One region of the Viridibacillus sp. NPDC093762 genome, then DNA from elsewhere that is predicted to be linked to it. Evidence: riboswitches for the same ligand, from Rfam matches in the RefSeq annotation. Region 1 holds a riboswitch; each other region holds the start of a gene.
The links. A riboswitch is a leader RNA that binds a small molecule or an ion and turns the genes downstream of it on or off. The one in region 1 is predicted to bind S-adenosylmethionine.
Positions count from the first base shown of each region.

Region 2: linked by a shared signal. The riboswitch ahead of ACQKM9_RS04380 (cyclase family protein) and the one ahead of ACQKM9_RS15850 (bifunctional homocysteine S-methyltransferase/methylenetetrahydrofolate reductase) in region 1 are both predicted to bind S-adenosylmethionine.
Region 3: linked by a shared signal. The riboswitch ahead of ACQKM9_RS15555 (methionine ABC transporter ATP-binding protein) and the one ahead of ACQKM9_RS15850 (bifunctional homocysteine S-methyltransferase/methylenetetrahydrofolate reductase) in region 1 are both predicted to bind S-adenosylmethionine.
Region 4: linked by a shared signal. The riboswitch ahead of ACQKM9_RS07685 (M20 metallopeptidase family protein) and the one ahead of ACQKM9_RS15850 (bifunctional homocysteine S-methyltransferase/methylenetetrahydrofolate reductase) in region 1 are both predicted to bind S-adenosylmethionine.

Region 1 covers NZ_JBNNUK010000014.1:25,682-29,899, forward strand. Annotated here, with positions in the region: gene ACQKM9_RS15850 (bifunctional homocysteine S-methyltransferase/methylenetetrahydrofolate reductase) at 1-1,567, opposite strand, end outside; SAM riboswitch class I at 1,642-1,748, opposite strand; gene ACQKM9_RS15855 (class A sortase) at 1,916-2,608, opposite strand; gene ACQKM9_RS15860 (protoporphyrinogen oxidase) at 2,720-4,111, opposite strand.
Region 2 covers NZ_JBNNUK010000002.1:110,698-114,915, forward strand. Annotated here, with positions in the region: gene ACQKM9_RS04370 (putative bifunctional diguanylate cyclase/phosphodiesterase) at 309-2,033, shown strand; partial or broken gene ACQKM9_RS04375 (VOC family protein) at 2,133-2,237, shown strand; SAM riboswitch class I at 2,379-2,474, shown strand; gene ACQKM9_RS04380 (cyclase family protein) at 2,551-3,288, shown strand; partial or broken gene ACQKM9_RS04385 (GNAT family N-acetyltransferase) at 3,332-3,773, shown strand; gene ACQKM9_RS04390 (biotin-dependent carboxyltransferase family protein) at 3,904-4,218, opposite strand, start outside.
Region 3 covers NZ_JBNNUK010000013.1:58,564-62,781, reverse strand. Annotated here, with positions in the region: gene ACQKM9_RS15575 (arsenate reductase family protein) at 1-140, shown strand, start outside; gene gcvH (glycine cleavage system protein GcvH) at 219-599, shown strand; gene ACQKM9_RS15565 (hypothetical protein) at 679-1,023, shown strand; gene ACQKM9_RS15560 (thioredoxin family protein) at 1,035-1,343, shown strand; SAM riboswitch class I at 1,400-1,506, shown strand; gene ACQKM9_RS15555 (methionine ABC transporter ATP-binding protein) at 1,633-2,658, shown strand; gene ACQKM9_RS15550 (methionine ABC transporter permease) at 2,651-3,319, shown strand; gene ACQKM9_RS15545 (MetQ/NlpA family ABC transporter substrate-binding protein) at 3,383-4,186, shown strand.
Region 4 covers NZ_JBNNUK010000004.1:146,749-150,966, reverse strand. Annotated here, with positions in the region: gene ACQKM9_RS07695 (DUF5050 domain-containing protein) at 1-1,062, shown strand, start outside; gene ACQKM9_RS07690 (nitric oxide synthase oxygenase) at 1,308-2,363, shown strand; SAM riboswitch class I at 2,445-2,550, shown strand; gene ACQKM9_RS07685 (M20 metallopeptidase family protein) at 2,724-3,923, shown strand; gene ACQKM9_RS07680 (VOC family protein) at 3,937-4,218, shown strand, end outside.

The sequences.
Region 1 (4,218 bases):
GCATGATTCCTATGAAAATAGGGGTTTCTAAATGTTTCGTAGCTTCATATATCTCTATTATTTTTTCCTTCGTATATACAGGCTGTGTGATGAAATAATCTGCTCCACACTCAATTTTCTTTTCTAATCTTTTTACAGCTCTATCAAGTACTCGTACATTAGGATTAAATGCAGCTGCAATAGAGAAATTTGCCTTTTTACGTAAAGGTTTACCTGAAAATGATATTCCTTCATTCAACTGTTTGATTAATTGAAGTAACTCTAAACTTGAGACATCATAAACGCTAGTTGCACCTGGGAAATCACCCACTTTTGTAGGGTCTCCAGTAACCGCTAAAATCTCATTAATACCTAGTGCATCTAGACCCATTAAATGCGATTGTAAGCCGATGAGATTGCGATCACGACAAGTAATATGAGCAAGGGACCGAATATTATTTTGCGTTTTCAAAATTGAGCCCATTGCCATGTTACTAATACGAGGGGATGCCAATGAATTATCAGCCATAGTAACAGCATCAACACCTGTTGCGTTGAGTATTTGCGCACCTTCTATAAAGGCAGTCGTATCAAGATGGCGGGGTGTATCAAGCTCTACAATTATTGTACGTTCTCTTTTCGCCTTTTCGTGAAGTGGCTCATGATGATCAGGAGTCGCTTCTTTAATCTCGATTGCTTTTTTCTTCTTTACAATTTTATTTTCAATTGGGGGTAGATCAGCAATACGTTTTTTCACTGCTTCTATATGCTTCGGTGTCGTCCCACAACATCCACCAATTAAGCGAACACCTTGGTCACGTAGTAAAACACCAGCACGACCAAAATAATCAGCTTCTGATTCGTAAACAATTTTGCCATCTTCTACATCTAGCAAACTAGCATTTGGATATGCAGATAAGAATGCTTTGGATGGTAATTCAACATCTTCAAACGCTTGGATTGTATGATGGGGGCCTAATCGGCAGTTTACTCCGACAATATCTGCACCCAAAGCTTCTAATTGGTGCAGTGCATCATTTAACAATAAGCCATTTTGTAAAATACCTGGTTCATGCATTGATACTTGTGAGATGATAGGTACATCAGTTAATTTTCTCAAATGTTTCACTACAGATGAAAGTTCCTCAAAATCATAGTACGTCTCTAGTAATAAACCATCAGGATTACCAGCTAATAGATACCCCGCCTGCTCTTCTAATGCAGCAATAATCTCATCTAGTGTTGCTTCACTTTTACGAATACCGCGAATACCACCAATTGTTCCTAAGACAAACTGGCCACCTGGTGCTGCAGCACGTTTTGCAATGGCGATTGCAGATTCATTAAACTCCTTTACTGAGCTTTCTAAACCATAACGTTCTAATTTAATGGCATTCGCTGTATACGTATTAGTCTGAATAATGTCAGCGCCTGCTTTAATATATTGTTGATGTATATTTTCAATCACTTCAGGCTTGGTAATATTTAATTCCTCATAACAATAGTCAATTCCGTATGAATATAATAAAGTGCCCATCGCACCGTCAGCTGTTAACACTTGTGTATGCAATTTTTCAAGTAATCCCATTAAAATCCCTTCCTTTCTACATAAAAAAAGCCTTCTTATGGATAAGAAGGCTTGACGATTACGCTGTTCGCTCCTTCTTATCTTTTCGGACAATCTGTAAATCCGCTGGAGTTAGCACCTGACCAGTTGGCTGGTTGCTGAAGCTTCAAAGGGCCAGTCCCTCAGCTTCTCTTGATAAGAAATATTTATTTAATTGTTTGAATAATTAAAAGAATCATAACCCTAGAAAAGAATATCGTCAAGGGTATTTTTGCAATTGTAGAAAAACTCTGTATTATAAGAGTATTTTAACTACAAAACAAAAAAGAGGATTTTTGGCGATTACGTATTAAAACATCAATCTTTCTTTCATGACTGTTTATTTGCAAAAATGTTATTGGCTAACGTCTTATCATAACGCATTGTTTCAACCCATTCACCTTGAATAATTAGTCGCTTAGAACCATCATAATTACATGTAACAAGCGTTATCATTTTTTCATTTGAATCATTTATCACATCAACTTGCTCCGGTTGTACAATATGCATTTTATTAATTTTATATTCATAGATTTTTTTAAAATCAGTCACATAAACTTGCATACCTTCCTCTGCATTAGTAAGAGGACTAAAGAGTGCCTTTCCATTATTCATATTATGACCTGCTAAGGCATAATTAGCTTTTCCCATCTTTTGTTCAGGTTTCATCGTACCAGCACCAATGGCTAAGTTTGTATTCGATACACCATATAAAATAGGTAATCGCATATTCACTTGAGGTACACTAATAGCGCCTATGGCATTTAGTTTCTTTTGATTGAATTGTGCCTTTACAACATCTTTGATATTTAAATCATCCACTTGCTGAAAATCAAATGATGCATCTTGATTCTTCATCGCCAATGCTATGTCTTGTTGCTCAATCGTTGCCTTCGACATATTAGAAATGAAATACCCCATGATTGGTTGATAGAAAATAAATACTAAACCAATTACTAACAAGAGGATGCCTAAAATCAAACTTCCCTTTTTCCGCATGTTACCCACCTTCTTTTTACTCATTCATTTTATAGTAACAATTCATTTAGCATTTTCAAGCAGTTTGACATACCGTTAATATATATCCTAAAAGAAAGAGCTAAAGAAATGGGTATCTCCTCAGCTCTTTTCTATCTACCTTGATAATTTCGCTAGAATTGATTCTGCTGTTTCTTTCCCGTTCTTAATACAAGGACCAATACCTACACCGTAATAAGAACAACCTGCAAGTAATACATTTTCATATGAAGAAGCCAGTTTAGTTGATAAAGCTTCTACTGTTTTTGCATGACCAAGATGGTAAACAGGCATTAAATCATTCCATTTTGTCACGTCAACAACAGTTGGCTCTGCTTCTATATTCAAGCTTTTTGCAATATCATCTAATGCAATTTCAGTTAATTCTTCTTTACTTAAATGCTTCATATTCTCAAAATCCGGGTTTGAATTTTTATAAAATAAACGCACAAGCAATTTGTCATCTTTTGAAGTATGGCTCCACTTACGACTTGTCCATGTACAAGCATTACATTTGACGTCACTGTTTTCAGACACAATAAAACCTGTACCGTCTGCAGGTAATTGACTGTCAGGAATGTCAAATCCTAAATAAATCGTGATTAGTGAGGCGTTGCTAAATTCATTGAAGTCCTCATCCAAATTGGGATCTTTTAATAGTTTTTTAGTTACATCATGTGGTGTTGTTAACACGATAAAATCAGCTTCAATTGCTTCATGATTATCAAACATCAGTTTATATTTGTCGTCTCTTTTTTCAATATGACTTGTTGAAACGCCTTTTAGTATTGTAATGTCTGCTAGCTTCTCCTCAAAACGATTAAATAAAGAAGATAATCCATTTTTAAAGGATATGAATTTTTTATTTGCTGCTTTTTGAAATTCTTCTTTATGTGCGCCAAACCCTTTAATAATACTTCCGTACTGCTCTTTATAATCGAGTAAATACGGTAATGTTGAAGCCATTGTTAGCGTATCTAATTTCCCTGAATATACCCCTGATAACACTGGAGCAATTTGCTTTTCAACAAGCTCTTTTCCTAAAAAATACTCTAAGAAAGAACCGATAGAGCTATCCTTAGTAAAATGTTCATTAGGTAATTCTAAATCCTTCAACGCCGCTTTTTTTCCTGCTGCCGAAACTAATGTGCTACTTTCAAGGGACTCTACGCTTGTAGGAATGCCAAAAACGCTGTCTACTGGAATCGCGTGCAATGTATTATTTGTGTAAATATACGAAATTCCTGTACCATTATATACAAGGTCTTTTTGTAATCCTAAGTCTTCTACTAAAGGCATAACACTTGAATGACGTGCAACAATCGAATCTGCACCTGTCTCCAAAATAAAGCCATCATTTTCTACAGAGTGCATTTTACCGCCTAAATAGTCATTTTTTTCTATCAATACTAAATTTATATCTAAGCCTTTTCCCTCTTTTTCCTTTTGTAAATAATGCATAGTAGAAAGACCTGTTATACCGCCACCAACTACAACAACTGTTTTCAATATATTCACTCCTCAAAGCGGATTCTGTTTTATTTTAATTGATTGTTTGTAGTTCTAGTATAAACTTTCATTTTTGAAAGTGTCATGATATCCATCACATATTCACG
Region 2 (4,218 bases), on a different contig from region 1:
ACAATCAAACTAGCTGAATTTTTCAGCTTATTGCATTTTACGAATGCTGTTTTTGAATTATTTTACAGCTAAAAACCTATATATTGTAGAAAAAACATGTCACAACTACTATAAATACTATATGAAAGGTGTAAAAATTTGATAATAGATACCATTCACTTTTGCTTTTATTAATTCATATTTTTTTCGATTTAGGTCTTTTTACCTTTTGTTTTTATTTGAATAATAGCCTTATATTGGTTGTGATAAAATAGGTACATGAGAGAAATTGCACGAATAATGCCGAAATTGATTAGGGGTGAGGTTATATGGATCAAGGTTATAGTCAAGCGACGGATCTTAGCCAACTTAATGATGCGTATTCAGTCCAACAATTAATAGATATTCAGCATGCATTAGACCAATCTATTATTGTTGCTATAACAGATAATAGAGGTATCATTACATTTGTAAATAATCATTTTTGTACCATTTCAAAATACAGTAAAGATGAGTTAATTGGGCAAGATCACCGTTTGTTGAACTCTGGTCATCATCCTAAAGCTTTTGTTAAAGAATTATGGCGTACAATTGGTAGCGGGAAAATATGGCGTGGTGATATTTGTAATCGTGCAAAAGATGGTAGTTTATATTGGGTGCAAACAACGATCATACCTTTTTTGAATGATAAAGGAAAACCTTACCAATATGTGTCAATTCGGACAGATGTAACAGAACAAAAAAATATCAAAAAACTAAAAATCTTTGCTTATCATGACGAATTGACGGGTTTATATAACCGTCGTATGTTGAATATATGTTTAGCAGACCTGTTCAAAAACGCACAAAAAGAAGGCTTTTCATTGTCACTCTTAATGATGGATATTGACCGTTTTAAAAGCATTAATGATGGATTAGGTAATTTAACAGGTGATTTATTTCTAATCGAAGTAGCGACTCGCTTGAAAAGATTAGGAATAGATGAAAAGTCACTATTTCGCTATAGTGGTGATAAATTTGCCATCATCATGAAGAATAATGAACATGCCATTTGGAAGGCACATCAAATAATGGCCAATTTTGAAGATAGTTTTTTGATTGAACAGTTTGAATTCTATTCTTCTATTAGTATCGGCATAAGCTCAAGTCTAGCTGATGCAAATACACCAGAGGACTTAATAAAATGTGCAAATGTCGCCTTGCTTGAAGCAAAAAAGAATAGAGCTAGCAATTACATACAATATGAAAATACGATGAATAGTACTCATAATCAATTCCTGCTGCTAGAAACAAAACTTCGTCATGCTATAAAGCAAGATGAAATTGAACTGTATTATCAACCGAAAATCGATTTAAAAACCAATCAATTAATCGGAATGGAAGGTTTAATTCGTTGGTATGATAAGGATTACGGCTTTATCTCTCCAGCTAAGTTTATCCCTTTTGCAGAAGAGTGCGGATTGATTAGTTCTATTGGTGAATGGACATTGAAAAGGGCTTGTAAACAAATGAAGAAGTGGCTTGATGAATATGGGTTGGATATTCGTATTTCAGTTAATATTTCGCCTATTCATTTGAAAGAAAGGAATTTTGTGAACAATTTACGTGCAGTATTACAGGATACAGGTTTACCCGCTAAAAATTTAGAGTTAGAAATTACCGAAATGAGCTTAATGCATCAAACAGAGGAATTGATTGCAACGTTTAATCAACTAAAAGCTCTGGGAGTAATCATCGCGATTGATGACTTTGGAACAGGTTATTCCTCACTCAGCTACTTAAAGCAGTTTCCAATTGATGTATTGAAGATTGATCAATCGTTCATCCATGGTTTAAAAACAGGGCTCAGTAATGTCGCAATGGTGACCGCTATTATCAAATTAGCGCATGCATTGAGTATGCAAGTGGTTGCCGAAGGGGTAGAGACGGAAGATGAATTGTATATCGTCCGTGAAAACCTATGTGACTTTGCACAAGGATATTACTTTAGTAAGCCATTACCGACAGATGAATTTTCCGCAAAATTACATGAATTGTATTTATCTAGAATCTAGGGAAATGCCTTATATACTGAGAAAGCTATACAAAAAGGTCGCCCTATACACTGAGGTGACCTTTTTGTATGATTTTTATTCAAAATGGATTTTTAAGGTGTGAAAATAGTTCGCTCATTAAGTAATACAGACTACAACAATAAAGAATTTGTGATTGAAGATATTGATGGTAGGTGGATAGCATTTGGTATCAAAAAAGCTTAGAATCGCCTCTTACGCAATTTTTGTAGAATGAAAAGCTATCATAATAAATTATTAAAATCATACATTATAAAGAATTTTCTAAATTTTTTATTGACAATAGATTTCTAAAGTTGTAAATTAAGAATCAACAAAATAACTTTTTTCTTATCCAGAGAGGTGGAGGGACTGGCCCTGTGAAATCTCAGCAACGGACGATGTACCGTGCTAATTCCAGAAGCGTATGCTTGAAGATAAGAAGAGTGCATGGACGTATCGTCAACCTCTTCTTATCAAGAAGAGGTTTTTTTGTTCAAAAAATGATGAGGTGATGGATATGTCAACAGAATTAATCAATGCACTACAAACGTTAAAAGAAAAGAAATGGATCGATTTAACACATACCTTTGGAGTAGAAACACCACGTTTCAACGCATTTAAAGGGTTGGAAAAAACAACTCTATTTTCACATGATGATGGCTTTTTTGCTCAGAATTTTTCGTTTGCTGGACAATATGGAACACATTTAGATGCACCTATTCACTTTGTTCGTGATGCTCGTTATTTAGAAGAATTAGAGTTAAAAGAGCTTGCACTGCCGCTCGTTGTAATAGATCATTCAAAAGATGCAACAGAGAATCATGATTTCACGATTTCAGTTGAAGATATTTTGAATTTTGAGGTAGAACACGGTGAAATTGAGGCAGGTACATTTGTTGCACTTCGTACAGATTGGAGTAAACGTTGGCCTGATGTAGAAGCATTTAATAACTTTGATGCTGAGGGAAATCCGCATGCACCAGGATGGTCGGTAGATGCACTAAAATTCTTGTTTGAAGAGCGTCATATTAAAGCAGTAGGACATGAAACATTTGATACGGACTCTAGCATTTTATACCGTCAAAACAATGCATTACTAGGTGAACTATATGTATTGGAACAAGATACATATCAAGTAGAGTTGCTAACAAATTTAGACCAGCTACCCGCAAAAGGGGCTGTCATCTTTAACATCGTACCTAAACCTGAAAAGGCTTCAGGTTTCCCAGTTCGCTCATTTGCCATCCTACCTTAATTACTCATAGCAAATGAATAATAGGAACTGAGAGGTGAACTCTTTGGTTATTAGAATTGATGATTTATCAGGTGACGCAGTTAAGGTGTTTTTGGAGGAGCATCTTCAAGGTATGGCACTAAATTCTCCACCAGAAAGTATACATGCGTTAAATATCGAGGAATTGATAAAAATAGAGATTACTTTCTGGAGTGCATGGGAAGCAGGTACATTAGAAGGTTGCGGAGCACTAATAGAATTGGATGCACACCATGGTGAAATAAAATCCATGCGTACTTCTTCATAATATTTACGGAAAGGCGTATCCTTGATCATATCATTGAAGAGGCAATGTACCGCGGTTATAAGCGTCTAAGTTTAGAAACAGGTTCAATGGTGGCTTTTGTACCTGCTAGCTGAATTAGAAAAATGGTTTTCAATATTGTAAGCCATTTTCTAATTACATTGACGATCCGAATAGCGCTTTTATGAAATTAGAGTTATAAGTATATTAATTATTATTTTATTTACAAAAATATATAAAACGATAAGAGCATGTTTTGAAATGTAGATTATTCAAAACATGCTCTTTCTGTTTGTTCTACTATATTTTAGTTGGACAATACTTCTTACATGTTAAGAAAGCTTTGCAGAACAGCGAATAGCAGTAGCAATGGTTTTAATTTTTTGTTCTTTCGCTATTAATGCTTGTTGAGCTTCTTCTAATGTTACGAGCTCGAATCGGATTTTAGCACCTGTTTGTAACTGTGCAAGACTAGCTAGATCAGCTGTGATGACTTGAACCATTTTCGGATAACCCCCAGTTGTTTGGCGATCGGCCATTAAAATGATCGGTTTACCATTTGGTGGGATTTGAACTGTTCCAAACGTCACAGCCTCTGATAACAATTCGAATTTCTCTGTCAATGATAACGTTGGTCCTTCAAAGCG
Region 3 (4,218 bases), on a different contig from region 1:
GACTGGCTGATATGTCGGAAGATGCGCAATTAGAATTGCTTGCATCAGATGGTATGTTAATCAAGCGTCCAATCGTTACAGACGGTAAAAAAGTGACATTAGGATTTAAAGAATCAGACTTTGAACAGACATGGAAATAACACAGACATATGCTTGTTTTTACACTGGAAATATGTCAAACTTAAAGTGAAATTAATTACATATTTGGAGGGGTATTCATGAGCACACCAAAAGACTTACGCTATTCTGAAGAACATGAGTGGGTAAAAACTGAAGACGGAAAAGTACGTATCGGTATTACACATTTCGCACAATCAGAACTAGGTGATATCGTTTTCGTTGAACTTCCACAAGTAGGCGACGAATTAGTAGCAGACGAGCCGTTCGGCAGTGTTGAATCGGTAAAAACTGTATCTGAACTTTACGCTCCGATTTCTGGTAAAGTTGTTGAAATTAACGAAGAGCTAGAAGAAAGCCCAGAATTCGTTAACGAATCACCATACGAAAAAGCATGGATGGTTGTAGTAGAACCAGCAGATAACGCTCAAGTTGATGCATTATTAACTGCAGAACAATACGAAGCAATTATCGAAGAATAAGATCTAAAAACGCCGTGCATTTGCTCGGCGTTTTTTTAAACTTGGTAAACGGCAAAAAGTATTTGTTAGGAGGGTATATATGACTTTTAACAAGCTGATTATCGTGGAAGGGCGCCAAGATAAGTTGCGAATTGCGCCAATATTAGCAGAGAACATTCCGATAATATGTACGAATGGAACAGTTAGTGCGAGCCGATTAGAAGAAATCTTGGCACCATATGAGGACTGCGAAATGTATGCATTTTTTGATGCTGACTCATCGGGTGATAAGCTCCGTGCTCTTTTTAAAAGAGAGTTCCCAAATGCTCGTCATCTACACACCTCCTCTACTTATAAACAAGTAGAAGCTACTCCTAGAAGACATTTAGCTAGAATATTATTGGCGGCAAATTTTACAGTTCATAAAAAATATCTAATAGTATAGGAATGAAGAAGATGGAAGAATGGTCACGTGAACAATGGGAAGAAACTATGAAAACCACCTCGCTTTCGGCTTTTTATTTATACACACCATTATGTGGAACGTGTGCAGTTGCATCGAAAATGATGGAAGTAGTAGAGCATGTCGTAAGCCATATTCCTATTGGTAAAGCGAACTTAAATTATATACAAGACGTAGCATTTGATTATGAAATTGAAAGTGTCCCTTGTTTAATTATTTCAGAAAATGGTAAAATCCGCGATAAAATCTACGCATTTCAATCAGTACCTTATTTATTTGAAAAATTACAATTAAATGATTGACGTTAAAGTAATAGCGTGATAAAGTAGCAATCATAACTAATTAAATATTGTCGTTACTCTTATTTAGAGAGGTGGAGGGAAGTGCCCAATGAAGCCCGGCAACCGTCATATTTATATGGCACGGTGCCAAATCACACAAAGTATTTACTTTGGAAGATGAGAGAACGGTTTTACGTATATAGCTTTGCGTTGAACCCTTCTGTTAATCTGCAGAAGGGTTTTTTTAGTTTCTAAGAGATGCCAGTAGAAAGTGCATACTTTTTAGTTTTAAAATAAAGGTGGTATGACAGTGATTCAGTTAGAAAATGTTATGAAAAAATATAAAACCGCTAACGGAGAATTAACCGCTGTCAAAAATGTGAATTTATCTGTTGAAGACGGAGAAATATTCGGCATTATTGGATACAGCGGAGCGGGTAAAAGTACGCTCATTCGGTTATTAAATGGTTTGGAGCAACCGACAACCGGTAAAGTTGTTGTGAATGGTCAGGAAGTATCGTCGATTAAAGGAAGTGCGTTACGTAATGCGCGTCAAAAAATCAGTATGATCTTCCAACATTTCAATTTACTTTGGTCACGCACTGTAGAAGAAAATATAGCATTTCCATTAGAAATTGCAGGTTTATCTAAAGCGGAGAGTCAAAAGAAGGTATTAGAGCTTATTGAATTAGTTGGTTTAAAAGGAAGAGAGAAGGCATATCCTTCTCAATTATCAGGTGGTCAAAAGCAACGTGTAGGTATTGCTAGAGCACTGGCAAATAACCCAGAAGTATTGCTTTGTGATGAAGCTACTTCAGCACTTGATCCTGAAACAACGGATTCGATTTTAGATTTACTAGTCGATATCAATGAAAAATTAGGCTTAACTATTGTACTTATCACACATGAGATGCATGTCATTCGTAAAATTTGTCATCGCGTGGCGGTAATGGAAGCTGGACAAGTTGTTGAGAATGGTGATGTCCTAGATGTATTCCAATCACCACAAGCAGACGTTACAAAACGATTTGTTTCTCAAATTACAGATACGATTGAACGTAAAGAATCAATTGAACAAATTATTGAAAACTACCCATCAGGAACACTTGTAAAATTAATGTTTGTAGGCTCTTCAACTGGCCAGCCAGTTATTTCACATTTAAGTCGTGAACTTAATTTAGACGTGAATATTGTCCATGGTAATATTTCGCAAACGAAAAGTGGACCATATGGAACGCTGATTATACAGCTAGATGGCAATAATGATAATGTACAAAAAGCAGTCACATATATGAATGAACATGGAGTAAAAACGGAGGTGATCGAAAATGCTTAATGATCTCTTCCAGAATGTACAATGGGACAGAATGTGGGAAGCAACTATAGAGACACTGTATATGACAGGCGTTGCTACAATTTTCACATTTGTCATTGGTTTAGCTTTAGGTATTTTGCTGTTTTTGACAAGCCCTCAGCAATTATGGGCAAATAAATTAGTAAGTTGGTTAACAGGTTCGATCGTGAATATTTTCCGTTCGATTCCATTCATTATTTTAGTGATTCTATTAATACCATTTACGAAGCTATTATTAGGCTCAATTCGAGGTCCCAATGCCGCATTACCAGCATTAATCATTGGAGCAGCACCTTTTTATGCACGTATGGTTTTAATTGCGTTAAAAGAAATTGATAAAGGTGTCATTGAAGCGGCACGTTCGATGGGTGCCAAAACTTCTACGATTATCGGTAAAGTGTTAATCCCAGAATCATTACCCGCATTAGTTTCGGGTATTACTGTAACAGCTATTGCACTTGTTGGTTACACAGCTATGGCGGGTGTTATTGGGGCAGGCGGACTGGGGACATTAGCGTTTTTAGACGGTTTCCAAAGAAGTCAAAGCGATGTAACTTTTGTTGCAACAATCCTTATTTTAGTAGTGGTATTTGTTATTCAATTTGTCGGTGACCTTATTACGACGAAGATTGATAAAAGATAATTTAAGCTTATACGGGTAAAACCGATCACATATAACTAAACAGTAAAAAGGAGCGTTAAGAACATGAAGAAACTTGTAGCAGGAATCCTTACAGGAGTGTTAGCCCTAAGCTTAGCAGCTTGTGGTAAATCAGAAGAGGAATTAGTAATCGGTGCAGCTAATACTCCGCATGCTGAAATTTTAGAAAAAGCAGAGCCCTTACTAGAAAAAGAAGGTATCAAGCTTAAAATCGAAAGGTATCAAGATTATGTTTTACCGAACAAAGATCTTGAAAATGGCGATTTAGATGCAAACTACTTCCAACATATCCCTTATTTAGAGCTTCAGAAAAAGCAAAATGGATATGATTTTGTTAATGTTGGTGGAGTGCACATCGAGCCAATCGGTATCTATTCTAAAAAATATAAAAAACTCGAAGATCTTCCAGAAGGCGCAACAATTCTTCTAAGTAACTCAGTTTCAGACCATGGACGTATGTTATCACTACTTGAAGCGAAAGGTCTTATCACATTAAAAGAAGGTGTAGATAAAACTGCAGCCGAAATTAAGGATATCACTAAGAACCCAAAAAACTTAAAATTTGATGCAAACACTGCACCTGAAATGCTTGTACAAATGTATAAAAACGACGAAGGTGATGCAGTATTAATCAACTCTAACTTCGCTATTGACGCAGGTATAAGCCCAGGAAAAGACGCAATTGCATTAGAAGATAAAGAATCAGAGTACATTAATGTGATTGCTGTTCGTAAAGAAGATGAGAATAACGAAAAGATAAAAAAATTAGTTAAAGTACTCCATTCAAAAGAAATGCAAGACTATATATTAAAAGAATGGAACGGGGATATTGTTCCTGTATCTGAATAAGAAAGAATTGAAACACCCAAGCTGAATAAGCT
Region 4 (4,218 bases), on a different contig from region 1:
AGGAGCACTATCTCAACAAAATCTTTGAGTAACGAAGAACAAAAGACATATAATAATATTCTCAAAAGCTTGCAAAATGTAGAAGCAAGTACAGATTTTAATTCTAGCGAAGTAAGGCCTGAAAAAATTGGGTCAATCGTAAATAAGGTAGTTGAGGATCATCCGGAAATTTTTTATTATAATGGAGCAACTACATTCTCAACTGGAACAATCAAATTTAAATATGATGGCAGTAAACAAAGTATTCTTAAAAAGAAGAACAAAATTGATGCTGAAGTAAAGCGTATTATAAATGCAAAAATAAAAAAAAATATGAGTGATATAGAAAAGATAAGGGCTATTCATGATTATCTAGTTTTATCGGTAAAATATGATTACAAAAACCAAGGAAAAGATAAGGTTTCCCGAGATTCTTATGAAGTTTATGGTGCTTTAGTGAATAAAGTTGCCGTTTGTGATGGGTATTCAAAGTCAATGCAACTACTTTTAAATAAAGTAGGAGTGGAAACGATAGTTGTTACGGGAAGTAGTAAAGGCGTGAGCCACTCTTGGAACATGGTGAAGATTAATGGTGAGTACTATCATATCGATACGACTTGGGATGATCCAATTCCAAACAAAACTGGAGTTGTTAACTATCATTATTTTTTACTATGTGATGCACAATTGAAAAAAGATCATAGCTGGAAAGAAAAAGAGTTTCCAAACGCAAATAGTGAAAAATACGGATATTTCCACAATATGGGGAACGTGATTGAAAAAAGTGGAACATATTATTTTTCAAATAATAAAAATGATCAATTATTTAAGATGGATAAAAAAAGTAATAAGCAATTAAAAGTTGTCAACGACAAAGTACCTTTCTTAGCCGTATATGGCCAATGGATTTACTATAGTAATTATTCCGATAGTGGTTATTTATATAAAGTGAAGCTAAATGGTCAAAATAAAACTAAAATAAAATCTACCCATGTCGTAGACTTGTATGTAAAAAGTAAAGTGCTTTATTATAAAGAAAATAAATCAGGGAAAATTCACCAATTAGCTCTTACTGCTAAATGAAAATATTCACTGTAAACTACTGTTAAAAACCCTAACTTCTATAGAAGTTAGGGTTTTTAGTACCTATAATAAAATATTTGGATAAGCTGTTAATTTATAACAATATAAATAATATCAGTTTATGCCAAAATTGACAGTTGCCACAAAATCACCACATTATTTAAGTCTTATGCCTTGTCTAATGGAAATCAATTCTTCTATGATGGTAGTTAGGAAGTCGAGTGGTGACAGGAGGAACTGTGGCGATGTTGAATGAGGCTATTGATTTTATAAAATTGTATTATTCAGAAATAGAGCGATCTGAAGAGGAATTAGTAAGACGCTTAGCTGAAGTAGAGCATGATATCCAAGAGAATGGATTTTATGAACATACAATAGATGAACTGAAATTTGGGGCACAAGTAGGTTGGCGTAATAGCAATAAATGTATTGGACGTTTGTTTTGGCAAACGTTGCAAGTGCTTGATAAGCGGGAACTAACAAGTGAGCAAGATATTTTTCAAGGACTTCTAGAGCATATTGCTTTCGCTACAAACGGTGGTCGTATCCGCCCGACCATTACAATTTTCTCTCAACGTAATGTACGTGTTTGGAATCATCAATTAGTCCGCTATGCTGGGTATGAAAAGCCAGATGGCATTGTGGGAGATCCAGATTCGGTGGAGTTTACGAAGAAATGTGAGCAACTTGGCTGGCAAGGACAAGGTGGTCGATTTGATATTTTGCCACTAGTTATTCAAGTTGGAGAAAGAGAACCGCAATTATTCGATATTCCAGCTGAGTATATATTAGAAGTCCCCATCCGACACCCTGAGTTTGAATGGTTTAAGGACCTTGGTTTGAAATGGTATGCTGTACCGATGATTTCGAATATGAAATTAGAAGTTGGTGGTATTACATATGCAGCAGCTCCTTTTAATGGTTGGTATATGGGTACGGAAATTGGTGCACGTAATTTAGCTGATGACTATCGATATAATATGTTACCGACAATCGCAGAAAAAATGGGTTTAAATACAGCTTCAAATTCTTCCTTATGGAAAGATCGTGCATTAGTTGAATTAAATGCGGCAGTTTTATACTCGTATAAAGAAGATGAAGTGAGCATTGTTGATCACCATACAGCAGCACAACAATTCAAACGCTTCGAATCCAATGAACAAATTGCAGGGCGTGAAGTAACGGGGAATTGGACATGGCTTATTCCACCATTATCACCGGCTACAACGCATATATTCCATAAACCATATGACAATGAACGTAAAACGCCAAATTATTTTTATCAGAAAGCGCCATATTGATTTAGAGAATTGCAGGAAATTTATTGCAATTTTCAATGGATTGGCGTAACATGATTTTAATTACTACTAATTCAATAGGTTTTCTTATCGAGAGAGATGGAGGGACTGGCCCTGTGATATCTCAGCAACCGCTATTAAAGCAAGGTGCTACTTCCAGCAAGTTGATTAAAAACTTGATAGATGAGGAGAGACTTACATACCAAGTCGATTTCTCTATTTCATTTAGAGAAATCGACTTTTTTATTATCATGAAATAAATTTGCAGAGCATATAATGAAAAGTTTCCTAAGAAAAAAATTTATCTCAAATTCAAAGTAAACCGATTTGAATTAAAAGTATAAATTGAAGGAGGAGTATTGAATGAGTGCGATAACGCAAAAACAACTTTTAACTACAATTTATGAAGAAATAGATCAAGGTTTTGGTGAAATTGTTGGGTGGAGGAGATATTTACATGAGCATCCCGAGTTATCTTTTGAAGAATATGAAACTGCAAAATTTATTGCAGAAAAACTTGAGAGCTTCGGTTTAGAGGTGAAAAAAGGGATAGGCGGAAATGGTTTAATTGGTATTTTGAAAGGAGATCAAGCTGGTCAAACAATCGCTTTGAGAGCCGATTTTGATGCATTACCTATTACAGATTTAAAAGAAGTTGCATATAAATCTCAAAAAGATGGTGTCATGCATGCATGTGGTCATGATGGACATACGACCGCATTACTTGCGACAGCGAAAACACTAAGCCATTACAGAGAGCATCTACACGGTAACATCATTTTTATCTTCCAACATGCGGAGGAAAAACCTCCTGGTGGTGCGAAATTTATGATTGCTGAAGATATATTAAAAGATGTCGATTATGTATTTGGTGCGCATTTAGACGCAGGTGCATCAGTTGGAAAGGTATCTGTTGGGGATGGTTTTAAAATGGCTGCAGTTGATAAATTCACGATTAAAATTCAAGGACTAGGTGGCCATGGTGCGAAACCACAACAATCCATTGACTCAATTGTTGTGGGTAGTGAAATCGTTGGAGCGTTGCAGAAAATTGTCAGTCGTCGCTTAAATCCATTTGATGCAGCGGTAGTGACAGTTGGTGTATTCCATGCAGGAAGTGCTTTCAATATTATTGCTGATTCGGCAATTATTGAAGGAACGGTTCGCACAATGACGGATGAAGTTCGCAATAAGGTAAAAGAAGAAATCTACTCAATCGTCAAAGGCATAACGAAATCAGCACATGCCACATATGAAATCGATTATTTACACGGCTATCCAGCTCTATACAATCATCCGGCTGAGACTGCTCTTGTGAAAGGTTTATTTGAAAGGGAATTTGGTGCTGAATCGGTGATTGAATTTGAACCGTCAATGGGTGGAGAGGATTTTGCATATTTTTTAAATGAAAAACCAGGTACTTATTTTAAAGCAGGTTCACGAAATGACGACGAACGCACTCATTTTGCACATCATCATCCGAAATTCGATTTTGATGAAAGAGCGTTATTAACAATAGAGAAAGCATTTGTGAAAATCGTTTCACATTATTTATTTAAATAAGGGGGACTTGAACATGACATTATCTTTTGATCACTTAGTACATTTTGTAGATGAACCAAAAGGAGTAATAAAATCATTACAAAACCAAGGAATCCACGTTGTTGATGGTGGCGTTCATGAAGGGCGCGGAACGTACAATGCACTTAGCTACTTTGATTTAAGTTATATAGAGTACCTTGGTACATACGACAGAGAGCTAGTAGCAGGAGCAAAACATTTACATCACAGCCTTATTGAAACAGTAGTAAATAATAAATTCAAAGAAGGTTTCGTAAGATTTGCAGCTCGCACAACG